2 regions of the Paracoccus sanguinis genome follow, and region 2 is predicted to be linked to the other one. Evidence: riboswitches for the same ligand, from Rfam matches in the RefSeq annotation. Region 2 holds a riboswitch; the other holds the start of a gene.
The links. A riboswitch is a leader RNA that binds a small molecule or an ion and turns the genes downstream of it on or off. The one in region 2 is predicted to bind cobalamin.
Positions count from the first base shown of each region.

Region 1 (15,381 bases), on a different replicon from region 2:
GCGGCAGCAGGATGTTGGCCCGGTGGCCCGGGGACTGCGCCCAGATCGAGAGCACCTGGTTTCCGGCGAAGGGGCCCGCGGCGATGTTCTCGGCGGTGATCTGCGGGCGGTAGCCCAGCGCCTTGACCCGCTGCGACGGGCCGCGGGTGGTGCTGCCCTGATGCGCCATCAGCCCGCGCCGCGCCATGTCGCAGGCGTGCGCCGCCGCCGCCGCCGCCAGCCGCGCGTCGGCCTTGACCGGCGCGAGCCCGTAACCCTTCCGCTGGGCGGAGGTCGCCTTTGCGGCGATGGCATTGTCGCTCGGGGTCGTGGTGGCGCAGCGCGCGGCACCCGGGCGGGTGGCCTGCACCGTCGTGAGGTCCAGCCTGACCTTCACCCCCTGCGCCGCCGCCGGCGCAGCCGAGACGCCGAGCAGCGCCAACGCCGCGAGCGCGCCCATCAGCCCCGACCGTGCGCCCGCAAAACCCGTTCCCGACCCCGTCCCGTCTGTCATCATCTGCGCCTTGCTCTGCCCTGCCCGACCCGCGGGCTTCGGCGCGAATTCACGGCACGCACCTGCACCGATGCAACCGCTGATTGCGCGGGATTTGAACGGTTGCCGCCTGACGCCGCGTTCCGGGCGTACGAAAGAGACAAGAACTTGCCCCGCTGCCGCAATTTGTCTCATGCTGCGCGGATGTTGGGGGATAGTGAGGAGGGAGGAGCCGGATGTCGCGCTTTGCAACCATGGCCGATCGGGACCGCATCGAAGCCGAATCGGCCTATGCCGACCGCGACCTGCCGAAGACGATGTACCGGTTCCTGACCGCGACGCGGGACCGCTTTCCCACCCGTCCGGCGCTGTCCTTCCAGCTTCTCTCCGACCCCCGGGCCGCCGCGCGCACGCTCAACTGGACCGAGGTGCACGAGCGCGTCACCGAGACCGCCAACCTCTTCCGCAAGCTCGGCGTCGGGCCGACCGACACGGTCGCCTATCTGCTGCCGAACAGCCTCGAGACCCCCATCGTCCTGATCGCCGGGGCCACCGCGGGGGTGGTCAACCCGATCAACCCCCTGCTCGAGCCCGAGCACATCGCCGGCATCCTGCGCGAGACGAACGCCAAGGTGCTCGTCACCCTTAAGGCCATGCCCAAGACCGACGTGGCGCAGAAGGCCGCGGCGGCGCTGGCGCTCGCCCCGAACGTCGAGACGGTGCTTGAGATCGACCTCGCCCGCTATCTCACCGGGGTCAAGAAACTGCTCGTCCCGCTGATCCGTCCGCGGGTCAAGGCGACCCACAAGGCCCGCGTGATGGACTTCGAGGCCGCGGTCTCGGCCCAGCCGCACGACCGCCTGACCTTCGAGGATCCGGCCAAGGACCGCGTCGCCGCCTATTTCCACACCGGCGGCACCACGGGGATGCCGAAGGTCGCGCAGCACCGCTATTCGGGGATGATCTACAACGGCTTCCTCGGCGGCGAGCTGCTGTTCGACGAAACCGACGTGCTGATGTGCCCGCTGCCGATGTTCCACGTCTTCGCGGCCTATCCGATCCTCATGTCCTGCATCCATTCGGGCGCGCACATGGTGATGCCGACCCCCGCGGGCTATCGCGGCGACGGCGTCTTCGACAATTTCTGGAAGCTGATCGAGCGCTGGCACGCGACCTTCCTCATCACCGTGCCGACCGCCATCGCGGCGCTGATGCAGCGCAAGGTGGACGCGGACGTCTCGTCGCTCAGGACCGCCATCTCCGGCTCGGCGGCGCTGCCGGTCGAGCTTTACAACCGCTTCAAGGCCGCGACCGGGGTCGAGATCGCCGAGGGCTACGGGCTGACCGAGGCGACCTGCCTCGTGTCCTGCAACCCGGTCGACGGGCTGAAGAAGGTCGGCTCGGTCGGGATCCCCCTGCCCTACACCCATGTCCGCATCCTGCGCAGCACGCAGGCGGGCTATGAGGACTGCGGCACCGACGAGATCGGCGAGATCTGCGTGGCCAACCCCGGCGTCATCGAGGGCTCGACCTACACCGAGACCGACAAGAACCGCGACCTCTTCGCCGAGGGGCGGTTCCTGCGGACGGGCGACCTCGGGCGGCTCGATTCGGACGGCTATCTGTGGATCACCGGCCGCGCCAAGGACCTGATCATCCGCGGCGGGCACAACATCGACCCGGCCGAGATCGAGGACGGGCTGATGTCGCACCCCGACGTGGTGGGCGCCGCCGCCATCGGCCAGCCCGACAGCTTCGCGGGCGAGCTGCCCTGCGTCTATGTCCTGCTGCGCGAGGGCGCGACCGCCACCGAAGAGGATCTGGCCGCCCACGCCCGCGCCCATATCCACGAGCGCGCGGCGGTGCCCAAGCACATCGACATCGTGCCCGAGCTGCCGCTGACCGCGGTCGGCAAGGTCTTCAAGCCCGAGCTGCGCCGCCGCGCCATCGCCCGGGTGCTGGACGCGACGCTCGCCGATCTGGGCGGCTCGGTCGCCGAGGTCGTGGACGACCGCAAGCGCGGCCTGACCGCCCGCATCGCCCGCGCCCCCGGCGCCGACGAGGCAGCGATCCGCAAGAAGCTGGGCGAGTTCACCGTCGCCTGGGAATGGGCTTGAGCCTTGGGGGGCGGCGCCTGAGCCGCCCGCCTGCCCTGCCGGCCGCTCGCCGCGCGCTCAGGTGACCTCGGCGGCCTCGCACCGCCTCCGGCTCACCACCCCCCGTGTCCCCCTCGCACCGCCCGCCGCGTCATTCGCCGCCGGGGCGGTGCTCTGCATTGACGCCACCGGCCCCGGCGCGATAGCAGGCCGCGACCGAGTTCCGGCCTCGCCGGATTGAAAGGGAACACGGGGGACGGGCACCTGCCCGCAGCCGTGGCTGCCCCCGCAACTGTGCGCGGATGGCGGCGCCGACACGCCACTGGGGACCGCACCCCCGGGAAGGCCGGCCGCCGCGATGTTCCGCAAGCCAGGAGACCTGCTCGGTCACCACCCTTTTGCCGGCGCGGGGCGTGCGGGCAAAGCGGCCTGCCGCAGCGGTGATCTTTGCTGTCTGCGGGGTCGCACCGATTCCCGGACCACCACCAACCGCGGGCCGACCGCCCGCCCCGTCCACGGGAACAGCCAGATGCCTCACGTCCCTTCTGCCCCCTGCCTGCTCGCCGCCACTGCGCTGCCGCTGATCGTAGCGCTCGCGCTGCCCGCCGCAGGGCACGCCCAGGTCGCTAGCGAGCCCACCCCCGCCGGGGTCACCGCCGTCACCCTCGACCCGGTGGTGATCTCGGGCGGCTTCTCGCCGGTCGAGGCCGACGCCTACGGCCGCGCCGCCACCGTCATCACCGCCGAAGAGCTTGAGCAGCGCGGTACCGCCACGGTGCAGGACGCGCTGCGCGGCCTGCCCGGCGTCTCGATCACCGCGACCGGCGTCTCGGCCGGCAGCATCCGCATCCGCGGCGGCAATCCGAACCACACGCTGGTGCTGATCGACGGCGTGAACGCCGCGGGCGGCGACCAGCCCTATACGTTCAGCGGCCTCGACCTTACCGATGTCGAGCGCATCGAGGTGCTGCGCGGCCCGCAGTCGGTCTATTACGGCTCGGCCGCCGCCTCGGGCGTGGTCAACATCATCACCCGCAAGGCCGACCGCACCGGCGGGCGGGCGATGATCGAGGGCGGCAACGGCGCCGCCGGCGCGCTGAGCTACGCCACCGTCACCGACCGGCTGCGGATGCAGGTGGACGCCGGCTACCGCGAGGACCGCAGCTCCGACGTCTCGAAGGGCGATCCCGGCGACCGCGACGGGCTGCGCCGGGCGACGCTGGCATTCTCGGGCGACTGGCAGGCGACCGACGACCTGAAGCTGGGGTTCGCCACCCGCCACGCCGAGGAGCGCTATTGGTACGACGCCACCAACTTTGCCGCGACCTCGGCCAGGGACTACCTGCGCGACGCCGACTACTGGGCCGACCGGCGCGAGCGGATCAACACCGTCTGGGGTGAGCTTGCGACGCTCGACGGGCGGCTGACCCACCGGCTCTCGTGGCAGGAGACGCGCACCGAGGTCGACAGCCACGACGATTTCCCGGTGGACAGCGAAGGGCGGCGCGAGGCGCTGAAATACCGCGCGACCTACGGTCTCGACGCCGCGGTGGCGGACGCGCGCCAGACGGTGGCGCTGGCCTATGACCACATCAAGGACCGCGCCTCGGGCGGGTCCGACTGGAACCTCGACACCGATTCGGTGGCGCTCGAGTATCGCGGCGCCTTCGACAACGGGCTGGATGTGCAGCTCGGCCTGCGCCGCGACGACAACTCGACCGTGGCCGACCAGACGACCTGGGCGGCCGGCCTGTCGTGGCAGATCGCGGGCACGCCCTACCGGCTGCACGCCTCGGCCGGGACCGGGGTGGTCAACCCGCAGTATTACCAGCTGCTCGGCGGCTACGGCACGGTCGGCAACCCCGATCTCGTGCCCGAGACGAACCGGAGCGTGGACCTCGGGCTGGAATACCGCCTGCCCGACGGGCGCGGCCTGATCGACGTGACCTGGTTCCGCGACCGGCTTGAGAACGCCATCGACTATTCTCGCGTGCCGCTGCCCGACGGCTCGAACTACTTCAACATCGACGGCACCAGCCGCCGCGAGGGGGTCGAGGTCGCCGCCCAGTACGAGGTCACGGACGCGCTGTCGCTGCGCGGCGCCTATACCTATCTCGACGCCCGCAACCCCGACGACAGCCCCGCCACCCGTCGCCCCCGGCATGAGCTGGGGCTGACCGCGACGCTCAAGACCTTCGGCGGGCGCGGCTGGGTGTCGGCGGACCTGCGCCACGTCGCCGACATGACGAGCGAACAGTACTGGGGCACCTACGCCAACGCGCGGATGCCCGATTTCACCGTGGTGAACATGGCGGCGAGCTTTGACCTGACCGACAGCGCGCGGCTGACCGGGCGGATCAACAACCTCTTCGACGCCGAGTATCAGGAGGCGTGGGGCTACACCGCCCCCGGCCGCGCCGCCTGGATCGGCATCGAGCAGCGGTTTTGACCGACCCCCGGCCCGCGCCCGCACCCGACCTTGCCGCGCCGCGCGCGGCGAGGCGCCGGGTGCCCGCGGGCCGTCCGCGGCTGGCCCGGCGTCCCCTGCGGGCACCGCGGCCTCTCGCGTTGCTCGCCGCGCTGCTCGTCCCGGCGCTGGCCGGGGCGGCCCCGGCGGCCCTCCCGCCCCCCGCCACCCCGCCCGCGCGGGTGGTGTCGATGAACCTCTGCACCGACCAGCTCGCCATGCTGCTGGCCGCGCCGGGGCAGCTCGTCTCGGTCAGCCACCTCGCCCGCGATCCGCAGATGTCGGCGATGGTCGCCGAGGCCGCGGCCTATCCGCCGAACCGCGGCCGCGCCGAAGAGGTCTATCTGATGCGCCCCGACCTCGTGCTCGCGGGGACCTATGACGGCCCGCCGGTGGCGATGCTGGCGCGGCTGGGCGTGCCCGTCGTGACCCTCGCCCCGCCGACCTCGCTGGCCGAGACGCGGGCGGCGATCCGCACCATCGGGCAGGCGCTCGGGCGGGCGCCGGCGGCCGAAGCGATGCTGGCGCAGTTCGACGCCCGCCTCGCCCGGCTGGCCCACCCCGCGGGCGAGGGCGCGCCGCTGGCCGCGACCTGGGGGCCGAACGGCTATTCGGCCGGGGCCGAGAGCCTCGCCGGCGACGTGCTCAAGACCGCGGGCTTCGCGCTTCTCTCCGAGCGGTTGGGGATGGCCGGGTCGGGCACCGTCCCGCTCGAGACGCTGGTGCTGGCCGACCCGGCGCTGATCGTGACCGGCCGCCGCTTCCCCGGCGCCTCGCGCGCCGAGGAGACGCTGACCCACCCGGCGCTCACCCACCTGCGCGCCCGCCGGATCGAGATCCCCGACGCCGACTGGGCCTGCGGCATCCCGCAGGTGCTCGACGCGCTGGCCACCCTCGCCGAGGCGCGCGCGGCCCTGCCCGCAGGGCAGCCGTGACCCCGCGCCCCGCCCTGCTGCTCGGCGCGCTGGCGCTTCTGGTCGCGGTGCTGGCGCTCGCCTCGCTGCTGGTCGGGCCGGCGGGGACGCCGCCGGGCGAGAGCCTCGCCGCGCTCGTCTCGGGCGAGGGGCCGCTGGGCCTCGTCATGCGCGAGATCCGGGCGCCGCGGGCGGTGCTGGGGATCATGGTCGGCATCAGCCTCGGCCTGTCGGGGGCGGCGTTGCAGGGGTATCTGCGGAACCCGCTGGCCGAGCCGGGGCTGATCGGCGTCTCGGCCTCGGCGGCGCTGGGGGCGGTGATCGCCATCCAGCTCGGTGCCTCGGCGCTGGGAATGACGGTGCCGCTCGCCGCGCTCGGCGGGGCGCTGGGGGGCGTCGCGCTGATCCTGATGCTGGCCGGACGCGGCGGCGGCAGCTTTGCGCTGATCCTCGGCGGGATCGCCGTCTCGGCGCTGGCCGGGGCGCTGACGGCGCTGGTGCTGAACCTCTCGCCGAACCCGTTTGCGGCCTATGACATCATGTTCTGGACGATGGGCTCGCTCGCCGACCGCAGCTGGGCCCATGTCGCCGCGGCAGCGCCGGTTATGGCGCTCGGCTGGGGGGCGCTGGCGCTGACCGGGCGCGGGCTCGACGCGCTGACCCTGGGCGAGGAGGCCGCGGCCTCGCTGGGCGTGGACCTGGCCCGGCTGCGGCTGGCGGTGGTGCTGGGCACCGCCGCCGCGGTCGGGGCGGCGACGGCAGTGGCAGGCGCGATCGGCTTTGTCGGGCTGGTGGTGCCGCATCTCTTGCGCGGGCTCAGCGGCGGGCTGCCCTCGCGGCTGCTGCCGGCGGCGGCGCTGGGGGGCGCGGCGCTGGTGCTCGCCGCCGACGTGGCGGTGCGGGTGATCCTGCCCGACCAGGACCTGAAGCTCGGGGTGATGATGGCGCTGGTCGGCGCGCCGGTGTTCCTGCACCTCATCCGCCGCACCGAGGCCGGAAAATGAGCCTGACGCTCAGCGCCCTCACCGTCCGCCGGGACGGCTGCCCGGTGGTGGACCGGGTGTCGCTGGCGGTCCCGCCGGGGCAGTTCGTGGGCCTCATCGGCCCGAACGGCGCGGGCAAGTCCACGCTGATGCGCGCCGCGCTGGGGCTGATCGCGGCCGAGGGGACGAGCGACCTCGCCGCCCTGCCCCGCGCCCGGCGCGCCCGACGCGCCGCGTGGCTGCCGCAGACGCGCGAGGTCGCCTGGCCGATCCCGGTCGCGGCGCTGGTGCGGCTGGGCCGTCGCGCCGACCCCGACCGGCGCGCCGATTCCCCGGCGGTGGCCGAGGCGCTCGCCGCGCTCGACGCCACCCACCTGCGCGACCGCCGGGCCACGGAACTCTCGGGCGGTGAGCTGGCGCGGGTGCTCATCGCCCGGCTTCTGGCCCAGCGCACGCCGCTGATCCTGGCCGACGAGCCGGTGGCAGGCCTCGACCCGGCGCATCAGCTCGCGGTGATGGCGCTCTTCCGCGACCTCGCGCGGCAGGGCCGCACGGTGATCGCCTCGGTCCACGAGCTCGGCCTCGCGGCGCGGTTCTGCGACCGGCTGGTGCTGATGGACCGCGGCCGGCTGGTGGCCGACGGCGCCCCGCCCGAGGTGCTGACCGCCCCCCACCTGCGCGACAGCTTCGGCGTCGGGGGCGCGTTCGTCGCCACCCCCGCCGGCCCGGCCTTCGTGACCCTGCCGCTCTAGACCCCCAGCGTCTTGCGGCCGCGCGCCACCAGCGCCTTGAGATCATCGAGGCTCTGGTGCCCGAACACCGCCTCGTCCCCCGCGATCAGCGTCGGCGTCCCGACGAGGCCCATGTGGTCGGCGAGCTCGAACGAGGCGTTGATGTGCCGGCTGACCCGGTCCGACTGCATCTCGGCCCTGAGCTTGCCCTCATCCAGCCCGACCCGGCGCACCACTCGCATCACCGAGGCTTCGGTCGCGCGCCCCTTGATGCCCATCAGCCCCGCGTGCATCTGCCAGTATTTCCCCTGCGGCAGCGCCGCGAGCGCCGCGCGGGCTGCGAACTCGGAGTCCTCGCCGAACACCGGCCATTCGCGGAACACCACCCGCAGGCCGGGGTCCGCCGCGATCAGCCGCTGCATCATCGGCATGACGGTTTTGCAGTACGGGCAGTTGTAGTCGAAGAACTCGGACAGGGTGATGTCGCCCTTGGGGTTGCCTAGCACCGGCGCCGTCGGGTCGCGCTCGAGCGCGGTGCGCAGCGCCGCGGGCATCGGGTTGGGCCGGGCCGCGGTGGCGGTCTGGGCAACCGCCCCGCGGGTCGTCAGCGCCACACCGGCGGCGAGCGGCAGGGTCAGGGCGAGGGTCTGGCGGCGGGTCGGCATGGCGGTTCCTTTCATCGCGGGGCCTGCCGGGTGCAGGTCCGCTTCTGCGCGGCGCCCCCTGGCGGGGCCGGCGCGGTCACGGGCGGTCAGGGCGGCTCGGCCACGGACCCGAGGTCCGACCGGGGCCCTGACGCGGGCGGTTCCCCCTGGGCTTACGGGCATCGGCGCCGGGGGGAAAGTCACGATGGCTCCATCACCCGCCCGCCCGGCGCGGCGGGCCGCGCGGGGGCCGAAAAGGGAACCCCACCGCGCGGTCGCGCGCTGACCCCCCGTACGAAAGAGGGAGGAGACCCGCATGACCACGACCCTGATCCGCTCGGCCGCCGTCCTGCTGCTGACCGCCGCCACCGCACCGATGGCGCTGGCGCAGGCCACGCCGGCCCCCGCCGCCCCGGCCGAAGCGCCCGCCGCGACCCCGACCGCGACCCCCGAGGCCGCCCCGGCGTCCCCGCAGGGCGCCCCCCGCGTCGGCATCACCCGCGACATGGCCGAGGCGGTGTTCAAGACCCCCGATGGAGAGTTCACCATCCGCCGCGACCAGACCCCCGGCGCCCGCCTCGAGGGGGACTGGGCGCTGACCAGCATGGACTGCCCGCCCTTCTGCATCCAGCCGATGAGCCCCGCCCCCGGCGTGACCACCGTGGGCGAGCTTGAGCTGATCGAGGCGATGAAGGCGGGCGACACGATCCTCGTCGATGGCCGCACGCCCGACTGGTTCACCGGCGGCACCATCCCCGGCGCCATCAACATCCCCTACACCCAGGCCGTCGAGCGGCTGAGCGAGCTCGGCTGCGAGCCCGATTTCGACGGCAAGTTCGACTGCGCCGAGGCGAAGAAGGCGATCCTGTTCTGCAACGGCATCTGGTGCGGCCAGTCGCCGACCGCGATCCGGGCGATGATCGACGCGGGCTATCCCGCCGACCGGATCAGCTACTATCGCGGCGGGATGCTTGCCTGGCGGCTGCTGGGGCTGACGGTGCGGGGCGGTGAGAACCCGGCGCCGGTCGATCCGATCGCCGCGCAGGAGGTCTCGCCCGAGGACAAGGCCGAGCCGGGCGCCGCGGCGGCGGTGGACGCGGCCGATCCGGGCACGCCCGCACCCTCCGAGAGCGGCGCGGTCACGGTGACGCCGGCGGAGGCGCCGGACACCAAGAGTGAGAACCCGGTGGTGGACGGCACGGCCGAGGAAGCGGCCGACACCAAGGAAGCTCCGGCCGAGGACGGCGCAAAGCCCGCCAACTGACGCCACGAAGGGCGGCGCGGTGGCCCCGTCCGGGCCCCGCGCCGTCCCCGGTCAGCCGACCATCTTCCGCTCCCACCCCTGCGTCAGCTCTGCATCCGACCGCATCCGCGCGTCGTTCAGAAGCCGCCGGGCGGGGGCCGCCTCGCCGCAGCGGGCCAGCATCTCGAGCCCGTCGATCAGCGTCTGGATAACCTCGGCCGTCCCGGCCCCGTCGCGCAGGATCGGGCCGTAGAACTCGCGGTAAAGCTCGGCTACGTCCATCCCCGGCGCGCGCAGCCGCGTGTGCTCGACCACCTGCCGCGCACCGGGGCGCTGGCCGGGCTCAGGGCCGCCGTCCCGCGGGGCGTGCAGCGTCTCGAGCACCCGGCTGCCGGCGCGCAGCACGTCCACCGCGGTGCCGGGGTCGTTCACCGCCGCCGACAGCGCCTTGCTGGCCACCTCGCTCAGCACGATCATCCCGTAGCGCAGGTCCTGATCGAAGCTGCGGGTGTCGCCGATCTCGAACTCGTCGCAGAGGCTGGCCCCGACCTCGAGCGGCACGGGCTGCGAGACGCGCAGCAGCGGCTCGTCCCGGTGCACGTATTTGCCCGGCATCCGCAGGATCTCGACCTCGATCCCGTGCTTTTCGGCCAGGCCGTTCAGCCCGGCCATGTCGATGAAGCGCACATAGCCCGCCCGCTTGCCGACCAGCGCCGGCCCGGTGATCCCGCCGCGCAGCTCGACCGGCATCGCCCCCAGCGTCGGGCTGTCGCGATAGAGCGCCGCCGCCTCGTCGGCCACCGCCTCGATCCGGGCGATGATGTCGCTGACCCGCCCGAAGCTGTTGAGGTGGTCCACCCAGCGCAGCAGCGCCCAGGCGATCAGCAGGATGTCGATCAGCGCCGCGACGAACAGCAGCACCCGCGCCTGATCGGCGTAAAGCCCCGCCGACAGCCCGATGATCCCGACGATCGAGAACAGGAACGAGCCGATGAAGATCGACACCGCGTTCTGCGCCGCGGGGTCCGCCGCCAGCAGCGTGTTCGAGCGCGGCGTGGCGCTGGTGGTGGCCGACCCGTAGGCGCCGACGATGATCGACATCGAGAAGGTCGTCACCGTCAGCATCGACGAGGCGACGATGTTGAGCAGCGCATCGACCGAGCCCGAGGCGAGCTCGATCTCGGGCACATAGGGCAGGTACGGCCCGACCCACCACGCCAGCGCCGCGAGCGCCACGCCCGACAGGCTGAACAGCGTGACCCTGACCCACATCCGCCGCAACAGCTCGCGCAGGCGCTGGCCCCAGTTGCCGTTCAGCCAGCGGTCCATCGCCTTACCGGGTGAACTTCTTGTACTTCACCCGCTTTGGCTCGATCGAATCGGGGCCGAGGCGGCGGACCTTGTCTTCCTCATAGGCCTCGAAGTTGCCCTCGAACCACTCGACATGGGCATCGCCCTCGAAGGCGAGGATGTGGGTGCAGAGCCGGTCGAGGAAGAAGCGGTCGTGCGAGATGATGACCGCGCAGCCGGCGAAATCTTCCAACGCCGCCTCCAGCGCCTGCAGGGTTTCCACGTCCAGGTCGTTGGTCGGCTCGTCGAGCAGCAGCACGTTGCCGCCCGATTTCAGCAGCTTGGCCATGTGCACGCGGTTGCGCTCACCGCCCGAGAGCAGCCCGACCTTCTTCTGCTGGTCGCCGCCCTTGAAGTTGAACGCCGAGGCATAGGCGCGCGAGTTCATCTGCGCGTCGCCGAGGTCGATCTGCTCGGCGCCGCCCGAAATCTCCTCCCACACCGTCTTGTTGGCGTCGAGCGCGTCGCGGGACTGGTCCACGAACGAAAGCTGCACCGTGTCGCCGAAGGTGATCTCGCCCGCGTCGGGCTTTTCGGCCCCGGTCAGCATCTTGAACAGCGTGGACTTGCCCGCCCCGTTCGGGCCGATCACGCCGACGATCCCGCCCGGCGGCAGGCTGAAGTCCAACCCCTCGATCAGCAGCTTGTCGCCGAAGGCCTTGGTCAGGCCGGAGACCTCGATCACCTTGCCGCCCAGCCGCGGGCCGTTCGGGACGATGATCTGGGCGTTGGCGATCTTCTCGCGCTCGGACTTGGCCGCCATCTCGTTATAGGCGTTGATCCGCGCCTTCTGCTTGGCCTGCCGCGCCTTGGCGCCGGCGCGGATCCAGTCCAGCTCGCGTTCCAGCGACTTCTGCCTCGCCTTGTCCTCGCGGGCTTCCTGTTCCAGCCGCTTGGCCTTCTGCTCCAGCCACGCCGAATAGTTCCCCTCGTAGGGGATGCCCCGGCCGCGATCCAGTTCGAGAATCCAGCCGGTAATGTCGTCGAGGAAATAGCGGTCGTGGGTCACGATCAGGATCGTGCCCGGATATTCGATCAGGTGCTTCTGCAGCCAGGCGATCGTCTCGGCGTCGAGGTGGTTGGTCGGCTCGTCCAGCAGCAGCATGTCCGGTTGTTCCAGCAGCAGCTTGCACAGCGCCACCCGGCGCCGCTCACCCCCGGAAAGTGTTTCCACGTCGGCGTCGTCGGGCGGGCAGCGCAGCGCCTCCATCGCCACATCGACCTGGCTGTCGAGATCCCACAGGTTCTCGGCGTCGATCTCGTCCTGCAGCTTCGCCATCTCGTCGGCGGTCTCGTCCGAGTAGTTCATGGCGAGTTCGTTGTAGCGGTCGAGCTTGGCCTGCTTGGCCTTCACCCCCTCCATCACGTTGCCGCGGACGTTGAGCTGCGGGTCGAGCTGCGGTTCCTGCGGCAGATAGCCGACGGTCGCGCCCTTGGCGGCCCAGGCCTCGCCCGAGAAGTCCTTGTCGAGCCCGGCCATGATCCGCAGCAGGGTGGATTTCCCCGCGCCGTTGACGCCGACGACGCCGATCTTGACCCCGGGCAGGAAGTTCAGGCGGATGTTCTCGAACGTCTTCTTGCCGCCGGGATAGGTCTTGGACACGCCGTCCATGTGATAGACATACTGATACGAGGCCATGATCCGCTCCTGTAAGGTTGGCGGTTATCTAGGCCATCGGCGGCGTGAGTTGAAGGCGGCGTGCGTTGAAGCGGCCGGCGGCGAGCGCGGTGGGCGGGGGCGATCGCGCGCCCCCGCATTTTCAACGGTCGAGGAAGCCGCGGATCGCCTCGCCGGCCTGGCCGATGTTGACCACCCCGTCCAGATGCCCGCGGGTGCCGTTGATCTCGACCACCTCGACGGGCGTTCCGTCGGACTTGATGATCGCCGCCGTCTCGCGCACCGCGTCGCCGGGGAACACCAGATCCTCGTCGGTGTGGACCAGCATCACCGGCACGTCGATGGCCTTGAGCCCCTCGTAGAGGCTCGTGCCCCCCGCAGCCCCTGCCGCCGCGGCCCCGGTGGCGCCGGCGACGAAGAGCTGGTTGGCCTTGATGAGATAGAGCAGGTGGTTCGCGTCCGAGGTCGCGGCCCGCGCGGCGCCCCCGTCGCGCAGCGTCTGGACGACCTTGAACTCGTTGTCGAACGACGCCGCCGGGTCCGCCCCCTCGGCCGCCCATTGCCGCCCGAAGGTCGGGTTGGTCCAGTCGGGCGAGCTCGCCTGCAGGGTGATGATCTTCATCGCCGCGGCCAGCCCCGCGTCGGGCGGCGTGCCCTCGTAGTAATCCCCGCCGTTCCAGTTGGGGTCGAGCCGCACTGGCGCGCCCCAGACGTCGAGCCAGGCGATCAGGTCGGCGTCGGCCCACCCCGACGAGATCACCGGGATCACCCGGGTCAGCTTGTCGGGATGCCGCGCCGCCCAGTCATAGGCCTGCAATCCCCCCATCGAGGCGCCCATGACCGCGTGCCACTTGCCGATCCCGAGCTGGTCCATCAGCCCCTTCTGCGTCTCGACGAAATCGCCGATGGTCAGGATCGGGAAGTCCATCCCCCACGGCTTGCCGGTCGCCGGGTTCACCGTCGCGGGGCCGGTGGTGATGACCTTCGGGTTCTTCGCCCCGAGGTTCACCGGCGTGTCGGCCGAGACGACGAAATACTTGTCGGTGTCGATGGGCTTGCCCGGCCCGATGATCGCGTCCCAATAGCCCGGCGCCGCATCGTCGGCCGCATATTTCCCCGCCGCGTGCGAGTTGCCCGAGAAGAAATGGGTGATGAGGATGGCGTTGTCCTTCGCCGCGTTCAGCGTGCCGTAGGTCTCGTACCCCAGCGTCATCTCGGGGATGACCGCGCCGCCTTGGGTGGCGAAGTTGGTCAGGGTGAAGGACTGTTTCTCCACCAGCGCGTCGAGCGCGGCGGCGGGGCCGGCGAGCGCCACCCAGCCGATGAGTGCCGCGGCGCGCAGGGCCTGTCGTTGCGTGGGTCGTGTCATGCGGGGCTCCTCTCCCTCTCTCCTCGCCGGAAAGTAGAGCCGCCGCGGCCGCCCCTGTCCACCGCTCAGGTGGCGGCGAGGCGGTCGAGCACCTTGTCGGTCCAGCCCGGCGCCGTGTCGTCCACGAACACGTCGCGGAAAAGCCACGTCGCATGGCGGCGCATCAGGTCCGGGTCGGGCGGCGCGGCGGTGTCGAGCGCCGTGGCGAGGTCCTCCGCGTTCCGCGCCCGCCGCGTCAGCGCGCCGTAGTCCGAGGCCCCGCAGGTGATGACCGCGCCGCCGCGCAGCTGCGCCTCGATCCCCACGCCCGAGTTGATGCAGACCGTCACCCGCGCCGCCGCGATCAGCGCGTCGATCGGCTCATCGAGCACATGGACGTGGCCCGCGGGGTCATGCAGCGCCCGCACCTGCGCCTCGAACTGCGGGTCGCGCGAGCGCGGGTGCAGCTTGATCACCACCGGCTCGCGCGGGGCACGGGCGAGGCACCCCGCGAGCATGGCGTGGGTGTCGAGGTCGGCCAGCGTCAGCACCTTGTCGCGCGGCACCTGCAGGGCGACGAAGATGCAGCCCGCGGGGATCTCGGCCTGCGGCGCGGGCTGGGGGTATTTGCTGACCCGCGGGATCAGGAACCGCTGCGCGAGGCCGTCGAAATACCGCCCCGCCTCATCCGCCGAGATCGCCGCCGGGTCGAAGCGCAGCCCGGCATTGGCCGACCAGCCGGAGTAGCCGGCCGGGTCGAAGGTGTAGAAGCCGGGCAGATAGGCTTCCTTGTAGTGCAGGTTCCGCGGCCCGCGCCCGGTGCCGTGAAAGTTCAGCGTCCACACCCGCTCGGGCGCGAAGGCCCCCGGCCGGACTGCCGCCGCCGAGCCGGTCGGGCGGATGTCCTTCCGGTCCACCAGCGCCGCCTCGAGCGCGCCGAGCATCCCGCGCCGCGGGTCGTCGCGCTCAGGGCGGGTGCGCGCCCACCACGGATAATGCAGGTTGACCCGCCAGCCCCCCACGCCGTCTAGCGGATGTGGCGGGCGAACTCGGGCCCGAAGGTCGCCTCGATGAAGGCGAACTGCGGCTCGACCCGGCGGCGGATCTCGGCCCGGACCTCGCCGGGGCACGAGAGCGCCGCGTTGGCCGCAAAGACCTTGGCCGAGAGGTTGCGATAGCTGTGGGGGGAGAGCCCGCAATGCGCCTCGACCCGCGCCATCACCCCCGCGGGGTCCGCGGCTATGGCGCCGAAGGGCAGGATCAGCAGCCGCTCGGGGCCGAAGCGCGCGGTCCAGCGCGGCACGTAGGTCGCGTAATCGCCGCGGTCGTAGAGCACCGGGTCGTCGATCTCGGCCATCCAGCCCGCGACCCCCTTGGGCGCGCGCCCCTTGCGGGTGAGGTTCATCTTGAGCTGGCTGATCGCCCGGTCCACCGGGTGGCGGATGATATAGATGAACTTCGCCTGCGGCAGGAACGTCTCGACGAAGGCCACGCCCTCGTCGGGCAGAGTCGAAT
Region 1 is NZ_CP051542.1:2,247,955-2,263,335, reverse strand. Features, by position in the region: gene HGN31_RS10785 (CAP domain-containing protein) at 1-496, opposite strand, end outside; gene HGN31_RS10780 (acyl-CoA synthetase) at 709-2,589, shown strand; cobalamin riboswitch at 2,770-2,969, shown strand; gene HGN31_RS10775 (TonB-dependent receptor plug domain-containing protein) at 3,098-5,017, shown strand; gene HGN31_RS10770 (ABC transporter substrate-binding protein) at 5,113-5,970, shown strand; gene HGN31_RS10765 (FecCD family ABC transporter permease) at 5,967-6,953, shown strand; gene HGN31_RS10760 (ABC transporter ATP-binding protein) at 6,950-7,684, shown strand; gene HGN31_RS10755 (DsbA family protein) at 7,681-8,328, opposite strand; gene HGN31_RS16725 (rhodanese-like domain-containing protein) at 8,624-9,571, shown strand; gene HGN31_RS10745 (DUF2254 domain-containing protein) at 9,623-10,879, opposite strand; gene ettA (energy-dependent translational throttle protein EttA) at 10,884-12,539, opposite strand; gene HGN31_RS10735 (E22 family MetX-like putative esterase) at 12,661-13,887, opposite strand; gene HGN31_RS10730 (capsular polysaccharide export protein, LipB/KpsS family) at 13,953-14,888, opposite strand; gene HGN31_RS10725 (sulfotransferase family protein) at 14,894-15,381, opposite strand, start outside.
Region 1: another riboswitch for cobalamin. It lies ahead of HGN31_RS10775 (TonB-dependent receptor plug domain-containing protein); the one in region 2 lies ahead of HGN31_RS15850 (energy-coupling factor ABC transporter permease).

Region 2 (15,381 bases):
TGAGGCCACCGCGAACAGCACCCCCGTCAGCCGCGCCGGGACCAGGTTCATCAGGTCGTCCAGCCGCGCCGCGGCCTTGCCGAAATCCTCGTAGCGGGCGCTGCGATGCCCGATCATCGAATCGAGCGTGTTGGCCGCCTTGTAGGCCGCAAGCCCCGGCAGCCCGAGCACCGCCCCCCAGATGAGCGGCGCCACCACCCCGTCCGAGGCGTTCTCGGCCAGGCTCTCGATTCCCGCGCGGGCCACGCCGGCGGCGTCGAGCCGGGCGGGATCGCGGCCGACGATCAGCGCGACCGCCCGCCGCGCGGCCTCGAGGTCGCGCGCGGCCAGCGGGCGCGCGACCGCGCCGACGTGATCGTAGAGCGACCGCACCGCGACCAGCGGCCAGGCGAGGATCGCGGCGACCACCACGCCGGCCAGCCCTTGGGGCAGCAGGCGTTGGGCCAGCACCGCCGGCGCCACCGCGACGGCCAGCACCACCGCGACGCAGGCCGCGCCGGCCACGCGCCGCCGCCACATGCCGCCGCGGTTGAGGCGCGCCTCCAGCGCTGAAATGAGACGACCGATCCAGGTGACCGGGTGCCCGATCCGGGCATAAAGCCGATCCGGCCAGCCCATGACGGCATCGAGGGCGAGGGCGAGGGCCATGGCGGCGGCGAGGCTCATCCCCGCCCCCCGGTGCGGAAGCGCAGGACGCCGCCGTAGCCCGCCGCGCGCAGCCGCGCCTCGGCCGCGGGCGGGGCGGTGCCGGGGGCGAAGATCAGCGCCCGGGCCGATCCCGTGTGGGCGCGGGCATGGCCGAGCGCGCCCAGGGCGCGGGCCAGCGCGGGGGTCGGGTCGTCCTGCGGGCCGCGCAGCGCGGTGGTGCGCGCGGCCGAGAGCGCGGCGAGCTGCGCCGCGGCGCGCAGGTCGGGGCCGCGCCGCCACTCGGCCACCAGGTCGTCGATGCGTGGAAACGCCGTGTCCGCCGGATCGGTGGGGCAGGGGGGTCCCCAGAACCCGCCGACGATCTCGGCCGCGGGCGGGGGGCTGAGCGGCGTCAGCACCCGCGCCGCGCGCGGGGCCCACAGCACGGCGTCGGGCGCGGGCAGCATCAGCGGATCGGTGGCGCCCTCGATCGTCAGGCAGGCGGCGGCAACGCCATCCTCGGCCGCCCCGCTGGCGCGGGCCAGCGCCACGAGCGCGGCGGTGGACATTCCCGCCCCGCCGCCGGGGGGCAGGTCGGCGCGCAGCCGCACCTCACCCCTAGTCGGCCGCCCGAGCGCCGCAAGGAACGCGCGGCACCGCGGCGCGTCCAGCAGGGGGGCGTTCTGCTCGATCCGCAGATCGCGGGCCGGGCGCCACGTGGCGTGCACGCCGGCCATCGGACAGGCGAGCGTCACCAGCGCGACCCGCCCCTCGGGCCCGCAAAGGCCCTGAAGCCACTCACCGAGATGTCCCGCGACGAAGACCATGGCTCAGCCGCAGGGCCGCGCCGGGGGAGATGCGGGCGGCCGCGACGGCGCGGCAAACGTCACCGTGTCACACACCCTCACCCCCTCGATTCCGCCCATCCTCAGCCCCGGCGCAGCAGATAGATGTCCATGATCCACCCCTGCGCGGCGCGAGCGGCGGCGCGGGTGGCCAATATCTCGTCCTGCACCTCGGCCAGCGGGCCGGCGCGCAGGATCTGTTCGGCCATGCCGACATAGGCCCCCCACCAGATCGTCACCCCCGCCGGATCGAGCGCCGCGAACGCCCCGCCCGCGTCGAGCATGACCACGACGGTCGAGGCCCCCGCGGGCCAGCCGTCCCGGCGCAGCGCCCGGCCGGTGGTGATGGTGACGGGCGCGCCGAGGTCGTTCAGCGGAATGGCATGGGCCGCGCACAGCATCTGGATGGCGGTGATGCCGGGGATGACGGTCAGCGCCAGCGGCAGCCTCTGCCCGACCCGCGCGGCGATGCGCAGGCTGCTGTCGTAGAGCGACGGGTCGCCCCACACGAGCAGCGCCACCCGGGGGCCGCCGCCGCGGGTCAGATGGGCGCGGATCGCGTCCTCCCACCGGGCGGCGATGGCGTCGTGCCAGTCGCTCACCCGGGCGAGATAATCGGGGTTGGCCGGATCGCGGACCGGCAGGTCGAACGTTTCGATCCGGGTGGTGGGGTTGGTGACGCAGGTCCGGCAGATCCGCAGCCGCAGTCCGGCGAGGTCGGCCTTGTCCTCGCCCTTCAGCGGGATGAGGATCAGGTCGGCCGCGTCCATCGCCGCTTGCGCCTCGCGCGTGACGTGGTCGGGATTGCCCGTGCCGATCCCGATGAGCGAAAGCTGGATCATGCGGGGTCCCCGTCAGGGACCGGGCGCCGCCGCGAAGGGGCGCGCCCGGCGATGCGGTCAGGGTCAGGCGGCGTAGAGGCGGCGTGCGACGAGCGCCTCGGGCAGCCGGCCGCGCAGCGCCTTGGCGGCGGCGAGGACGGCCAGATCGACCAGCGGCTCAAGCAGCACGACGCTCATGTAGGCGAGCCCGAACGAGGCGATGGCGGCGGTGGCGCCGAACCCCTGCCCGTAGAGCGCCCAGAACGCGACCCAGGCCACGATGCCGCCCTGATAGATCAGCGACATCTGCATGACCTGGGCATAGCGCAGGTCCACGTAGGGCGTGCCCGGAGCGATCACGCGGCGCGCGACCTCGTGCAGCGCGAAGAGGGGCACCAGCAGCGTGGTCAGGTTCATGCCGTATTGCGGCAGGTCCGAGGGGGCGAAGAACAGCCCCTGGATCAGCAGCCCCAGCGCCAGCCCGATGGCCGAGGGCCCGGCCCCGAGCAGCAGGAACAGCGTCGAGCCGAGGATGAGATGCACCTCGGAGACGCCGACGGGGACGTGCGGCAGCACCTCGAAGAAGACGAAGGTCAGAACGGTCGCGGTCAGGCTGCGCAGGACCAGCGACGGCAGGCCGCGCTCGGTCAGCGCCTGCCCGGCGAAGTAGAGGCCGGTGGCGCCGGCAGCGGCGGCGGTGGCATAGCTCAGGGCGATCTTGCTGGGATCGACCAGGCCCGGTTCGATATGCATATGTGCTCCTTTCCGTCACACCCGACGGAGGTTGGGTTGTCGTCGCACAAGGCCGGTCTCCTGGCTGGCGGGTCGATGCGTCCCTTCGCCTTCCCGGCCCGGGGGCCAGTGGCTGTTGAAAGGACGCTCACCGCTGACAGTCGCGGGGGCGGCTGGGGTCGGGGCACCGCAACTTGGTCTGCCCTTCCCCATTCCCGTTTCAGCCCCTTGGCGCGTTCGGCCGCGGGGCACCTTGTGGGGCCACTCATCGGCCGATCGGCGCGGGCAGGCAAGCGGAAATCGCCCGGCCCGCCGCGACATCGGGCCGTTCCCGCGAGGGGTGCCGCTCAGCCGGCCGGGCCCGCGCCGAGGTCGATCAGGTGGAAGAAGCTGCCGCTGACCCTCGCGTTCCCGGTCCCCCGGCATGAGCCCGTCTCGCCCACCGCGGCGCCGGTCGCATCCTCGACCGACGCCAGCGGCGGGTCGGGCTGCGACAGGATCGTGGCATAGTGGAACTCGTGCCCGCGCAGGGCGCGCGCGCGGCCGAGGCCCGGCAGCGGGTGCAGGGGCCGCGCCAGCCGGTAGCCGAGGTGCATCCGCCGGGCGGCGAAGCTGGTCTCGAGCCCCAGCAGCCCGGCCATCTGGTGCCGCGTCCCGTCCGCGGCCACGAGCCCCGCCCCCAGCGCCATGTAGCCGCCGCACTCACCATGCACCGGCCGGGTCCGGGCGAAGGCGGCGAGCCCGGCGCGGAACCCCTCGGCGGCGGCGAGGGCGCCCGCGTGCAGCTCGGGGTAGCCGCCGGGCAGCCAGCAGACGGTCGCGCTGGGGTCGGGGCTCTCGTCCTGCAGGGGCGAGAACGGCAGGATCGTCGCCCCCGCGGCCCGCCAGTCGGCGAGCAGATGCGGATAGATGAACGAGAACGCCGCATCCCGCGCCAGCGCGATCCGCTCACCCGGCGGGGGCACGGGCGGGCCGCCCGAGGTCGGCGCCCCCGCGCGGGCCAGCGCCCGCAGCGCGGCGAGGTCGCAATGCGCCGCGACGAAGGCGCCGAGCGCCGCCAGCGTTGCGTCGAGGCGCGGCAGCTCCTCGGCCTGCACCAGCCCCAGGTGCCGCGCGGGCAGCGTCACGTCGGGGCGGCGCGGCAGGGCGCCCAGCACCGGGATGCCGGCGCTGGCGAAGCCCGCCCGCACCAGCGCCTCGTGCCGGGCCGAGGCGACGCGGTTCAGGATCACCCCCGCCAGCGTCACGTCGGCGCGGAAGCGGGCGAGCCCCAGCCCCACCGCCGCCGCCGTCTGCGCCTGCCCCGCGCAGTCGATCACCGCCACCACCGGCCAGCCGGTCAGCGCGGCGATGTCGGCGCTGGCCCCGGTCCCCGCCGCGCCCGGCCGGGCCACGCCGTCGAAAAGCCCCATCGCCCCCTCGGCGATCACCAGATCGGCCCCGCGCGCCGCCCCGACCAACGCGCCGATCCGCCCCGGCCCCATCGCCCAGCTGTCGAGGTTGAGCGACACCCGCCCCGCCGCGGCCGCGTGAAAGGCCGGGTCGATGTAATCCGGCCCGCACTTGAAGGGCTGCACCGCCACGCCCTCGGCCCGCAGCGCCGCGATCAGCCCCAGCGTCACCGTGGTCTTGCCGCTGCCCGATCCGGCGGCCGCGACCAGCAGCCCGGGCGGAGTCATTCGGGGAACCGCGGCGCGGGGCCGACCGGGCGATAGCGGCGGTCGTAGTCTCCGGCGTAAAGGCGGCTCTCGTCGAACCCCTCGGCCCCGAGCGCGGGGCCGACGAGGATCAGCGCGGTGCGTTCGCCCCGCCCGATGGCCGGATCGAGCGTGCCGAGCGTCGCGCGCATTACCTGCTGGTCGGGCCAGCTCGCGCGGAACACCACCGCCACCGGGCAGTCGGCGCCGTAGAAGGGCGTCAGCCGGGCCACGACCTCGTCCAACACCTGCACCGACAGGTGGATGGCCAGCGTCGCCCCGGTGCGGGCGAAGTTCTCGAGCGTTTCGGCCGCGGGCATGGCCGAGGCGCGGCCCGAGGTGCGGGTCAGCACCACCGATTGCGCGACGCCCGGCAGGGTCAGCTCGGCCTCGAGCACCGCGGCGGCGGCGGCGAACGACGGCACCCCCGGCGTCACGTCGAAGGGGATGCCGAGCGCCCGCAGCCGGCGGAGTTGCTCGCCCATCGCCGACCAGATCGACAGGTCGCCCGAGTGCAGCCGCGCCACGTCCAGCCCGGCCGCGTGGGCGGCGGCGATCTCGGCCATGATCTCGTCGAGCGACAGCGGCGCGGTGTTCACGATCCGCGCGCCCGGCGGGCAGTGGGCGAGCAGCGCCGGCGGGACCAGCGACCCGGCGTAGAGGCAGACCGGGCAGGCGGCGATCAGGTCGCGGCCGCGCAGGGTGATGAGGTCGGGGGCCCCCGGCCCCGCGCCGATGAAATGAACCGTCATGCGTCCTGTCCCCTGGTTTCGGCGATGGCGCAGGTCGCCATGCCGCCCGGCGCGATGATCCGCGCCACGGTGATCCGCCCCCCCGGTCCTGCCGCGGAAAGTGCCGCCGCCTCGGCCACCGATCCGGTGCCGTGCAGCGCCTCGATCCGGGGTGAGCGGGTCGGGGTCGGCACGCCCGCCACCGCGACCCCCAGCACCGGCAGCCCCCGCGCCTGCCCGAGCGCGCGCAGCCCGGCGACCTTGCCGGGCAGGGTGGCGAGCGCCGCGACCGGGCCGCCCGCGGCCTCGGCGCGGGCCAGCACCTCGCGCAGCGCCGCCGCCAGCGCCTCGGGCGGGGCGCCGTCGCGGTAGCCGATCCCGGCGACCCTCATCGCTGCCCCCGCCACTGCACCACCGGCCGCGCCGCCTGCCAGTCGCGAAACCGCCCCAGCCGGCCGGCGGCGGCGATCTCGATCCTGAGCAGCGTGCCGCCGTGGCGGGCGTGCAGGTCCGACAGCAGGCCCTCGGCCTCGAGCGTCACGCCGTTGGCGACGACCGGGGTTCCGGGCGGCAGGCACGACCAGAGCGCGTCGTAAAGCGCCGCCTCGCCCCCGCCGCCGACGAAGACCGCGTCGGGGCGGGGCAGGGCGGGGAGGGCCGTGAGCGCCCGCTCTGCCCGCGCCTCGATCCGGTGCGAGAGGCCGAAGTGACGCGCGTTGGCGCCGATGGTGGCGGCCCGGTCCGCCCGCGCCTCGACCGCGACCGCGCGGCCGCCGGCGAGGCACCATTCGACCGAGACCGAGCCGGACCCCGCGCCCAGATCCCACAGCAGCGCCCCGGGCCGGGGGGCGAGCGCCGACAGCGTCACCGCCCGGACGGGCGCCTTGGTGATCTGGCCGTCGTGCTGGAAGAACTCGTCGGGCAGCCCGGCCGCCCGTGGCAGGCCCGCGCCCGGCGGCAGCGTCGCGCCGTCGATCGCCACTGTCACCGGCGCGGCGATGTCGGGCCAGCCGGCCCCCTCGCGCAGCCGCTCGCGCGGGCCGCCGAGCGCTTCGGCCACGGTCAGCCGCGCGGCACCGAAGCCGTTCGCGCCCAGCCACGCCGACAGCGCCCCCACCGCCGGCCCGTCGCGCAGCGTGCAGAGCACCCGCACCCCCGGCGCGAGCACCGGGCGCAACCGCTCGAACGGGGCGGCGTGCAGGCCGAGGCAGGCGACCTCTTCCAGCCGCCAGCCGAGCCGCGCGGCGAGCAGCGAGAAGCTGCCGGCGACGGGGTGCGCGACCCACTCGGCCGGGGACAGCTGGGCTGCGACCGACCCGCCCGCGCCGAACCAGAACGGATCGCCCGAGACGAGCATCGCCACCCGCTCGCCTCGCCGGGCGAGCAGCGGGCCGAGGTCGAAGGGCACCGGCCACGCCTGCCCCCGCGCCCCGGCGCCGACCAGCGCCAGATGCCGGGGGGCGCCGAACACGACCTCGGCCCGCGCCAGCGCGGCGCGGCTTGCCTCCGACAGGCCCGCCGGCCCATCCTCGCCCAACCCGATGATGGCAAGCCAAGGTTCAGTCATGCCGCGCATCCTGCTGCTGGGCGGCACGACCGAAGCGAGCCTCATGGCCCGCGCGCTGGCCGAGGCCGGGGTGGAGGCGGTGTTTTCCTACGCCGGGCGCACCCACCAGCCGGTGCCGCAACCGCTGCCGGTGCGGGTGGGCGGGTTCGGCGGCGCGGCGGGGCTGGCCCGGTGGCTGCGCGCCGAGGGCATCAGCCACGTCATCGACGCGACCCACCCCTTTGCCGCGCAGATGAGCCGCAATGCGGTCGAGGCCTGCGCCCGCACCGCCACCCCGCTGATCGGGCTCGAACGGCCGCCGTGGCAGGCCGGGCCCGGCGACGCCTGGCGCCCCGTGGCCGACCCCGCCGCGGCGGTCGCGGCGCTGCCCGAGGCCCCGGCGCGGGTGTTCCTCGCGATCGGGAAACAGGGGCTCGCCGCCTTTGCCGCTCGCCCGCAGCACCACTACCTGCTGCGGCTGGTCGATCCGCCGGCCGAGCCCCTGCCGCTGCCGCAGGCGTCGGTGGTCATTGCCCGCGGGCCGTTCGATGCGGCCGCCGACACCGCGCTGCTGCGCGCCCACGCGATCACCCATGTGGTCGCCAAGAACGCCGGCGGCACCGGCGCCGCGGCCAAGCTGACCGCGGCCCGCACGCTCGGCCTGCCGGTGATCCTGATCGACCGGCCCGTGCTGCCGCCGCGCGCGGTCGCCGCGACGGTCGCCGGGGTGATGGCGTGGCTCGGTCATGCCTGCACCCCGCGCGGGGTATAGACCCAGCGCCCCACCCGGCGGGTGGCCTGATTGCCGACGATCACCACCGTCCTCATGTCGGCCATCTCGGGCGCCGCCTCGGCGAGCGTGACGCAGGTCAGGCTTTCCTCGGGCGTGCTGACGGCGCGGGCGAAAAGGATCAGCCGCGCGGGCTCGCACTCGGCGCGCAGCAGGCTGAGCACCTGCCCGAACTGATGCGGCCGCGCGCGCGAGCGGGGGTTGTAGAACGCCATCGCAAACCCGCCGCGGGCGGCGTGGCGAACGCGCCGCTCGACCTCGGCGAAGGGCTTGAGGTTGTCGCTGAGGTTGATGGCGCAGAAATCATGCCCGAGCGGCGCCCCGGCGCGGGCCGCGGCCGCCAGCATCGCGGTGATGCCGGGCAGGATGCGGATGTCGGCGCCCTGCCGGTCCGGGTGCGCCTCGAGCGCCTCGAACAGCGCCGAGGCCATGGCGAAGACACCCGGATCGCCGGACGACACGATCACCACCCGCGCCCCCGCCGCGGCGAGGTCGAGCGCGTGGCGGGCGCGGTCCAGCTCGACCCGGTTGTCGGTGGCGTGCAGGGTCAGCCCCGGGCGGGGCGCCACCCGCGCGACATAGGGGATATAGCCCACCACGTCGGTCGCCTGCGCCAGCGCCGCGGTGACCTCGGGCGTGACGAGGGCCGCATCGCCCGGGCCGAGGCCCGCCACCGTGACCCACCCCCCGCTCATGCGCTGCGCACCGCGGCGATGGGGCGGCGGCCCCGGCCGTGGACCAGCACGATGGCGAAATAGGGGCAGTCGGCGGCATCGACCTCGACCAGCCGGGCCAGGCGCTGATCCTCCATCGTCCCGCGCTCGATCAGCCAGGCGTCCTCGAGCCGCCCGGCCGCCGCCAGCGCGCGGCGCACGCGGGGCAGGTTGCGCCCGGTCTTCATGATCGCCAGCGCGTCGGCGCCGCGCATGTGGCGGATCAGCTCGGGCTCGGGCAGGGTGCCCATCAGCACCGTCAGCACGTCGTCGCCCCAGCTGATCGGGACCTGCGTGGCGTTCCAGCAGCCGACCATGCCGGGGATGCCGGGGATCACCTCGACCGGCACCCGGCCCTGCAGCCGGACGTAGAGATGCATGAACGAGCCGTAGAAGAACGGGTCGCCCTCGCAAAGCACCACCACCTCTTGCCCCTGCGCCACGAGGGACTGCAACCGCGCGGTCCAGTCGTCGTAGAACCCCGACAGCAGGTCGTTGTAGTCGGCCCCGTCGAAGGGCAGCTCGGTCGTGACGGGGTATTCCATCGGGTATTCGACGGCGTCAGGGGCCAGCATCCCCCGGACGATGCGCCGCGCCTGACCCTGCCGGCCGGGCTTGCGGAAATAGGCGACGTGGCGGGCGGCGCGGATCGCCCGGTCGGCGCGCACCGACATCAGCTCGGGGTCGCCGGGGCCGAGCCCGGCGCAGATGATGCGGCCAGGGGGGAGGGGATGGGGCAGGGGGCCGCTCATTCGACGCGGCTCGCCAGCGCGTTGACGGCGGCGACCGTGATCGCCGACCCGCCAAGCCGCCCCGCGACCACCACCGCCGGGGCCGGGGGGGCCTCGATCAGCGCGGCCTTGGATTCCGCCGCGCCGACGAAGCCCACGGGGCAGCCGATGATGGCGGCCGGGCGCGGGCAGGCGGGATCCTCGAGCAGGTTCAGCAGGTGGAAGAGCGCGGTCGGCGCGTTGCCGATGGCGACCACGGCGCCGGCGAGATGCGGCCGCCACAGCTCGACCGCCGCCGCCGAGCGGGTGTTGCCGATCCGCGCGGCGAGGGCGGGCACGGCGGGGTCGTGCAGGGTGCAGATGACCTCGTTCCCGGCCGGCAGGCGCGGGCGGGTGATCCCCTCGCTCACCATCCGCGCGTCGCAGAGGATCGGCGCGCCCCCCTCCAGCGCGGCACGGGCGGCGAGGGCCATGCCGGGGGTGAAGCGCACGTCGCGCGCCAGCGCCACGAGGCCCGCGGCGTGGATCATGCGGACCACCACGACCTCTTCCTCGGGGGTGAAGGCGGCCAGGTCGGCCTCGGCCCGGATGGTGGCGAAGGACTGGCGATAGATCGCCGCCCCGTCCGTCTCGTAAGCATGGGGCATCAGAACAAATCCTTGGGATCGAGAGTGGCGGCGGCAAGCCCCCGCTTCATCGGGGGTGCGCCGGGGGCGCCGTCGCGGATCAGGTCGAAGCCGGCGCCGGTGGCGACCAGCGTCACGTCGGCCGGGCCCGGATGGGCGCAGCCCTTGGCGCAGCCCGAGACGTGCAGCACCCGCCCCGTGGGCACCCCGGGCGCGAGCCGCCGGGCCAGCCCCCGCACCGGGGCAAGGCCCTGCAGGCAGTCCGGCGCGCCGGGGCAGGCGGCGACCCGCAGGATCGGGTCGGCGGGGTCGGTGATGACCCCGGGCAGGGCGGGCAGGCGGGTCGCGCCCTCGATGAGCAGCATCCGCCACGGCGTGACGCGCAGGGGCCCCAGCGCGCCGAGGGCGGCGAGCGTCCCGGCGCGCATCCGGCCGAAGGCCACGGCGACGAGCGCGCCCTCGGGGCCAAGGCCGGGGACCGGGGTTGGGGCAGGCGCGGCCGGGGCGATGCGCCCGGCGAGCGCGCCCGGCGGCACCGCGCCGCGGGCGATCAGCCGCGCCATCCGGCCGCGCCCCCCGCTTACCCCGCCCGCCGCCACGAACCAGCGCGCCAGCGCGACCACGGCCGCCGCCGCATCCTCGACCGGCGCGCCGAGCGCCGCGCCGTCGCAGCGGACGAGCAGCCGGCCGTCGGCGGACCGCTCGAGGCGGATGTCGGCGGCGACCGCCGAGAGGGCCGGGGCCGGGCCGGTGTCCACGGCAAAGCCGAACTTCGCCGGCAGCGCGGGCATCTGCGCCAGCGCCCCCTGCACCGCGGCCGCGAACGCCAGCGTCGCGGCATCGGCGAAGGGCGTCACGAGGATGTTGCGGCGCCGTTCCGCCTCGGCGTCGGGGTCGATCAGCCCCAGCGCCGAGAGCGCGGCGATCAGGCCCGGGTGGCCCGCCTCGGACACCCCGCGCAGCTGGACGTTGCCGCGCGCCGAAAGCTCGATCCAGCCGTTGCCGAAGGCGCCGGCGGCTGCCGCGAGGCCGCGGGCCTGCGCCCCCGTCAGCCGGCCGAGCGCCGGGCGCACCCGCACCACCAGCCCGTCGCCGGTCGGCATCGGGCGCAGCGCGCCGGGGCACCAGCCCTGGACCTGGAACCCGCTCATCCCCCCACCCCCAGCGTGGCGGCGATCGAGTTGCGGCGGGTGACCCACAGCCCGGCCTCGGCGAGCCTTTGGAACAGGTCGCGCAGCGCTGCCAGCGCGGCGGGATTCTCGCGCGCCATGAAGGCCACCAGATCGTCGCGGCCGAGGGTCGCGTCATGGTAGAGGTCGAAGAGATGCGGCGGCACCACCCCGGCCAGATGGGCAAAGGCCGCCATGTGGTCGGCGGTGGCCGCGATTTCGGCCGCGCCGCGGAAGCCGTGCCGCATCATCCCGTCGGCCCAGGCCGGGTCGGCGGCGCGGGCGCGGACCACGCGGGCGATCTCTTCGGTCAGGCTGCGGGCGCGGGGGCGGTCCGCGCGGGTCGCGTCGAGATGGTAGAGCGCGGGGGTGGCGCTGCCCAGCCGGGCCCGCGCGGCGGCGAACCCCCCCTCGTGCGCGGCATAGTCGGCGGCCAGCAGCAGGTCGCTTTCGGGCAGATCCTGCGCGTGGACGAAGCTGTCCGCCCCGCGCAGCCGTGCCTCGAGCCCCGCGCGGTCGGGGCGGGACTGCCCGTCGGCGCCGATCGCCCAGCTCGAGGCGGCAAGCCACGCCTCGCCCGCCGCGGCCCGCGCCGCGGGGGTGAAATCGTCCATCGCCACCCCCATGCCCAGCCCGTACTGCCCCGGTCGGGGGCCGAAGACGCGCGCGGCGGCGGCGGCGCGATAGGGGTTGTCGGCGGCGCCCTCGTCCCGGGCGGCGAGCATCGCGGCGCCGGTCTCGAACAGCGTCGCAAGCCCCGGAAACACGTCGCGGAAGAGGCCCGAGACGCGCAGCGTCACGTCGATCCGGGGCCGGCCGAGCTGCGCGAGCGCCAGCACCTCGACGCCCGAGACGCGCGCCGAGCCCGCATCCCAGACCGGGGCGAGCCCGGCGAGGTGCAGCGCCATGGCGAACTCTTCACCCGCGGTGCGCATGGTGGCGCTGCCCCACAGATCGACGACCAGCCCCTGCGGCCAGTCGCCGTGGTCCTGCAAATGGCGGCGCAGCAGCTCTTCGGCCAGCCGGACGCCCTGCGCGTGGGCGGCTCGGCTCGGCACCGCGCGGGGATCGACGGCAAAGAGGTTGCGCCCGGTCGGCAGCACGTCCGACCGCCCCCGCGCGGGCGAGCCCGACGGCCCCGGCGCCACCCGCAGGCCGGCGAGCGCGCGGCGCAGCCCATCGCGCTCGGCCGCGCCGCAGGGGCCGCGGCCCAGCACGTGCAGCCCGTCGCCGTAGCTGCTTTCCTTGATGTCGCAGACGAAGCGGTCGATCCGGGTCATCGCCTCGGCGGCCGAGGCGCCGGCCGGGATGCCGAGGTCGGCCTCGACGCCCGAGGCCTGCGCCTCGGCCCGGATGTCGCCGATCAGCCGGTCGCGGCGGGCGGGGTCGAGCCCGTCGGCGGTGGAATATTCGTCGAGCAGCCGTTCCAGCCGCGCCATCCCCGCAGGCAGCGCGGCGGCGCGCAGGGGCGGGGGCAGGTGGCCGAGCGTCAGCGCCCCGATCCGGCGCTTGGCCTGCGCGGCCTCGCCGGGGTCGTTGACGATGAAGGGATAGATCACCGGCAGGTCGCCCGCGAGCGCCTCGGGCCAGCAGGCCGCCGACAGCGCCACCGACTTGCCCGGCAGCCATTCGAGCGTCCCGTGCGCGCCCATGTGCAGCATCGCGTGCAGCCCCTGCGCCCGCAGCCACAGGTAGAAGGCGACGTAGCCGTGGCGGGGGACGCGGGACAGGTCGTGATAGTCGTCGTCGCGGCGCGCGACCTCGCCCCGTTCCGGTTGCAGCGCGACCAGCGCCGCCCCGCAGCGGGTGGCCGCGAAGCGGAAGGCGCCGTCGCGGCAGGCGGGATCGTCGGCCGGATCGCCCCACGCGGCGTCGAGGTCGGCCCGCAGCGCCGCGGGCAGGGCGCCGAGCGCGGCGCGATAGTCGGCGAGCGGCCAGGCGAGCGTCTCGGTCCGCAGCGCGGGGGCGAGGGGGCGGGGGGCCACGGCGTAGCCCGCGGCCGCGAGATCAGCCAGCAGCGCCTCGGTCGAGGCGAGCGCGTCGAGGCCCACCGCATGGGCCATCTGGTGCGCGCGCCCCGGATAGGTCGAGAGCACCACGGCCAGCCGCCGGTCGGCGGGGGCGGCCGCGGCCAGCCGCAGCCAGCCCGCGATGCGGGCCACCGCCGCGGCCACGCGCTCGGGCTCGGCGCGGTGGGCGAAGCGGGCGAATTGCAGGGCGGGGTCGCGCCGGCCGGCGCTCTTGAACGAGACGACGCCCGCGAACAGGCGCCCGTCCACCTCGGGCAGGACGACGTGCATGGCGAGGTCGGCGGGTGACAATCCGCGCTCGGACCCGGCCCAGTCGCGGCGCCGCGCGGTCGAGAGCGCGACCTGGAACACCGGGCAGTCGGCGGGGTCGAAGGGCGCCTCGCCCGCGTCCGAGCGGGCGGAAAAGGCGGTGGCGTTGACGATGGCGGGCGGGTTGGCCGCGGCCAGTATCGGGCGCAGCCACGCGGCGAAGCCCGGCGCCTTGAGCGAGGCGGCGAAGACGCCGATCGCCGCCAGCCCCGAAGCGCGCAGGGCGCGGATCAGCGCATCGACCGGGACGGTGTCGGCGGCGGTGAGGTAGCTGCGGTAGAAGCAGACGAGCACCACCCGGCCCGGCGGCAGCTCGCCCACCACGCCCAGATCGGGGTCGTAAAGCCCCATCTCGGGCACCAGCCGCTCGCCCTCGACCGGCGCGGCGTCGAGCCCCGCCGCCCGCGCCAGTTCCGCCAGCGCCGCCTGCGCGGCCACCGCGCCGCCTGCATCACACAGCCTGGCCAGCCGCCGCAGCACCGGGCCGGGCAGGGTCGAGGCCGCCTCGAGCGCCGGGTCGGGCCGCCCGTCGGCGGGCAGCACGGCGAGCGCGATCCCCCGCCGCCGCGCGAGGTCCTGGATCGAGGCGATGCCGTAGGGCCAGTAGGCCGTGCCGCCGATCAGCCGGATCAGGATGGCCTTCGCCCCGGCCAGCGTGCGCTCGACATAGGTATCGACCGACAGCGGGTGGCGCAGGGCCACGATGTTCTGCACCCGCAGCGCGGGCAGGGTGCCGCCCGCCCGCCGCCATCCCGCCGCGAACGCGCCGAGGTCGCTGTCCGAGAACGACAGCACCACGAGGTCGGCCGGGTCCTGCGCCGGATCGAAGGGCGCCTCGGCCTCGTCCAGCCCCCGGCTGTCGCGGAAGACGACGTGCATCCGTGGCTAGCCCACAAGCACCGCGCGGATCGCCGCCGGGTCGATGTGGTCATGCTCGGCGATCACCACCAGCCGCCCCTGCCGGGGTGCCGCGCCCCACGGGCGGTCGAACTGGTGGCGCACCCGCTCGCCCACCGCCTGCACGAGCAGCCGCATGGGCTTGCCCGCGACGGCGACGTGGCCCTTGACGCGCAGCACCTGCTGCTCGCGCGCCAGACGCTCGATGCGGGCGGCGAGAAGGGCGGGGTCGGCGATCTCGGGCAGGTCGATCACCACGCTGTCGAAGTCGTCGTGCTCGTGGTCGTCGGCGCCGTCGTGGTGGCTGGGCCGGGCGGCGAGGTCATCCTCGGCCGCGGCATCCAGCCCCAGGACGACGCGCGGGTCCACCGCCCCCTCGACCACCGGGAGGATCGGCAGGCGGCGCGGGTTCTCGGCCTCGATCGCCGCGCGCGCGGCCTCGACCCCCGCAGGGCCGGCCAGGTCGGCCTTGGTCAGCAGGATCAGGTCGGCGCAGGCGATCTGGTCCTCGAACACCTCGGCCAGCGGGGTGTCGTGGTCGAGGCTGTCGTCGGCCGCCCGCTGCGCCGCCACCGCCGCGAGGTTGGGGGCAAAGCGCCCCGCCGCCACCGCCTCGGCATCGGCGAGCGCGATCACCCCGTCCACGGTGATCCGCGACCGGATCGCCGGCCAGTCGAACGCCTTGAGCAGCGGCTTCGGCAGCGCGAGGCCCGAGGTCTCGATCAGGATGTGGTCGGGGCGCTGCGGCATCGCCATCAGCGCCTCGATCGTCGGGATGAAGTCGTCGGCGACCGTGCAGCAGATGCAGCCGTTGGCCAGCTCGACGATGTTCTCGGCCGGGCAGTTGGCGTCGGCGCAGGATTTCAGGATCTCGCCATCGACGCCCACGGTGCCGAACTCGTTGACGAGGATCGCGAGGCGCCGGCCCTGCGGGTTCTGCATCAGGTGGCGGATGAGCGTGGTCTTGCCCGCCCCGAGGAAGCCGGTGATGACGGTGACGGGGATCTTGGTCAGGTCGGACATGGGTCAGCTTTCGATCGGGGGGATGCGGGCAAGGCTCTGCTTGCGGAAGATCACCGGCCGGTCGCGCCACGGCACGAGACCGTCGGGCGTCGCG
Region 2 is NZ_CP051543.1:83,707-99,087, reverse strand. Features, by position in the region: gene cbiB (adenosylcobinamide-phosphate synthase CbiB) at 1-666, opposite strand, end outside; gene HGN31_RS15860 (propanediol utilization protein) at 663-1,454, opposite strand; gene cobF (precorrin-6A synthase (deacetylating)) at 1,556-2,314, opposite strand; gene HGN31_RS15850 (energy-coupling factor ABC transporter permease) at 2,378-3,046, opposite strand; cobalamin riboswitch at 3,080-3,296, opposite strand; gene HGN31_RS15845 (cobyrinic acid a,c-diamide synthase CobB) at 3,373-4,704, opposite strand; gene cobM (precorrin-4 C(11)-methyltransferase) at 4,701-5,474, opposite strand; gene HGN31_RS15835 (cobalamin biosynthesis protein) at 5,471-5,845, opposite strand; gene cbiE (precorrin-6y C5,15-methyltransferase (decarboxylating) subunit CbiE) at 5,842-7,020, opposite strand; gene HGN31_RS15825 (cobalt-precorrin-6A reductase) at 7,019-7,771, shown strand; gene cobJ (precorrin-3B C(17)-methyltransferase) at 7,744-8,484, opposite strand; gene HGN31_RS15815 (precorrin-2 C(20)-methyltransferase) at 8,481-9,254, opposite strand; gene HGN31_RS15810 (precorrin-8X methylmutase) at 9,251-9,880, opposite strand; gene cobG (precorrin-3B synthase) at 9,880-11,010, opposite strand; gene cobN (cobaltochelatase subunit CobN) at 11,007-14,246, opposite strand; gene cobW (cobalamin biosynthesis protein CobW) at 14,253-15,287, opposite strand; gene HGN31_RS15790 (DUF1636 family protein) at 15,291-15,381, opposite strand, start outside.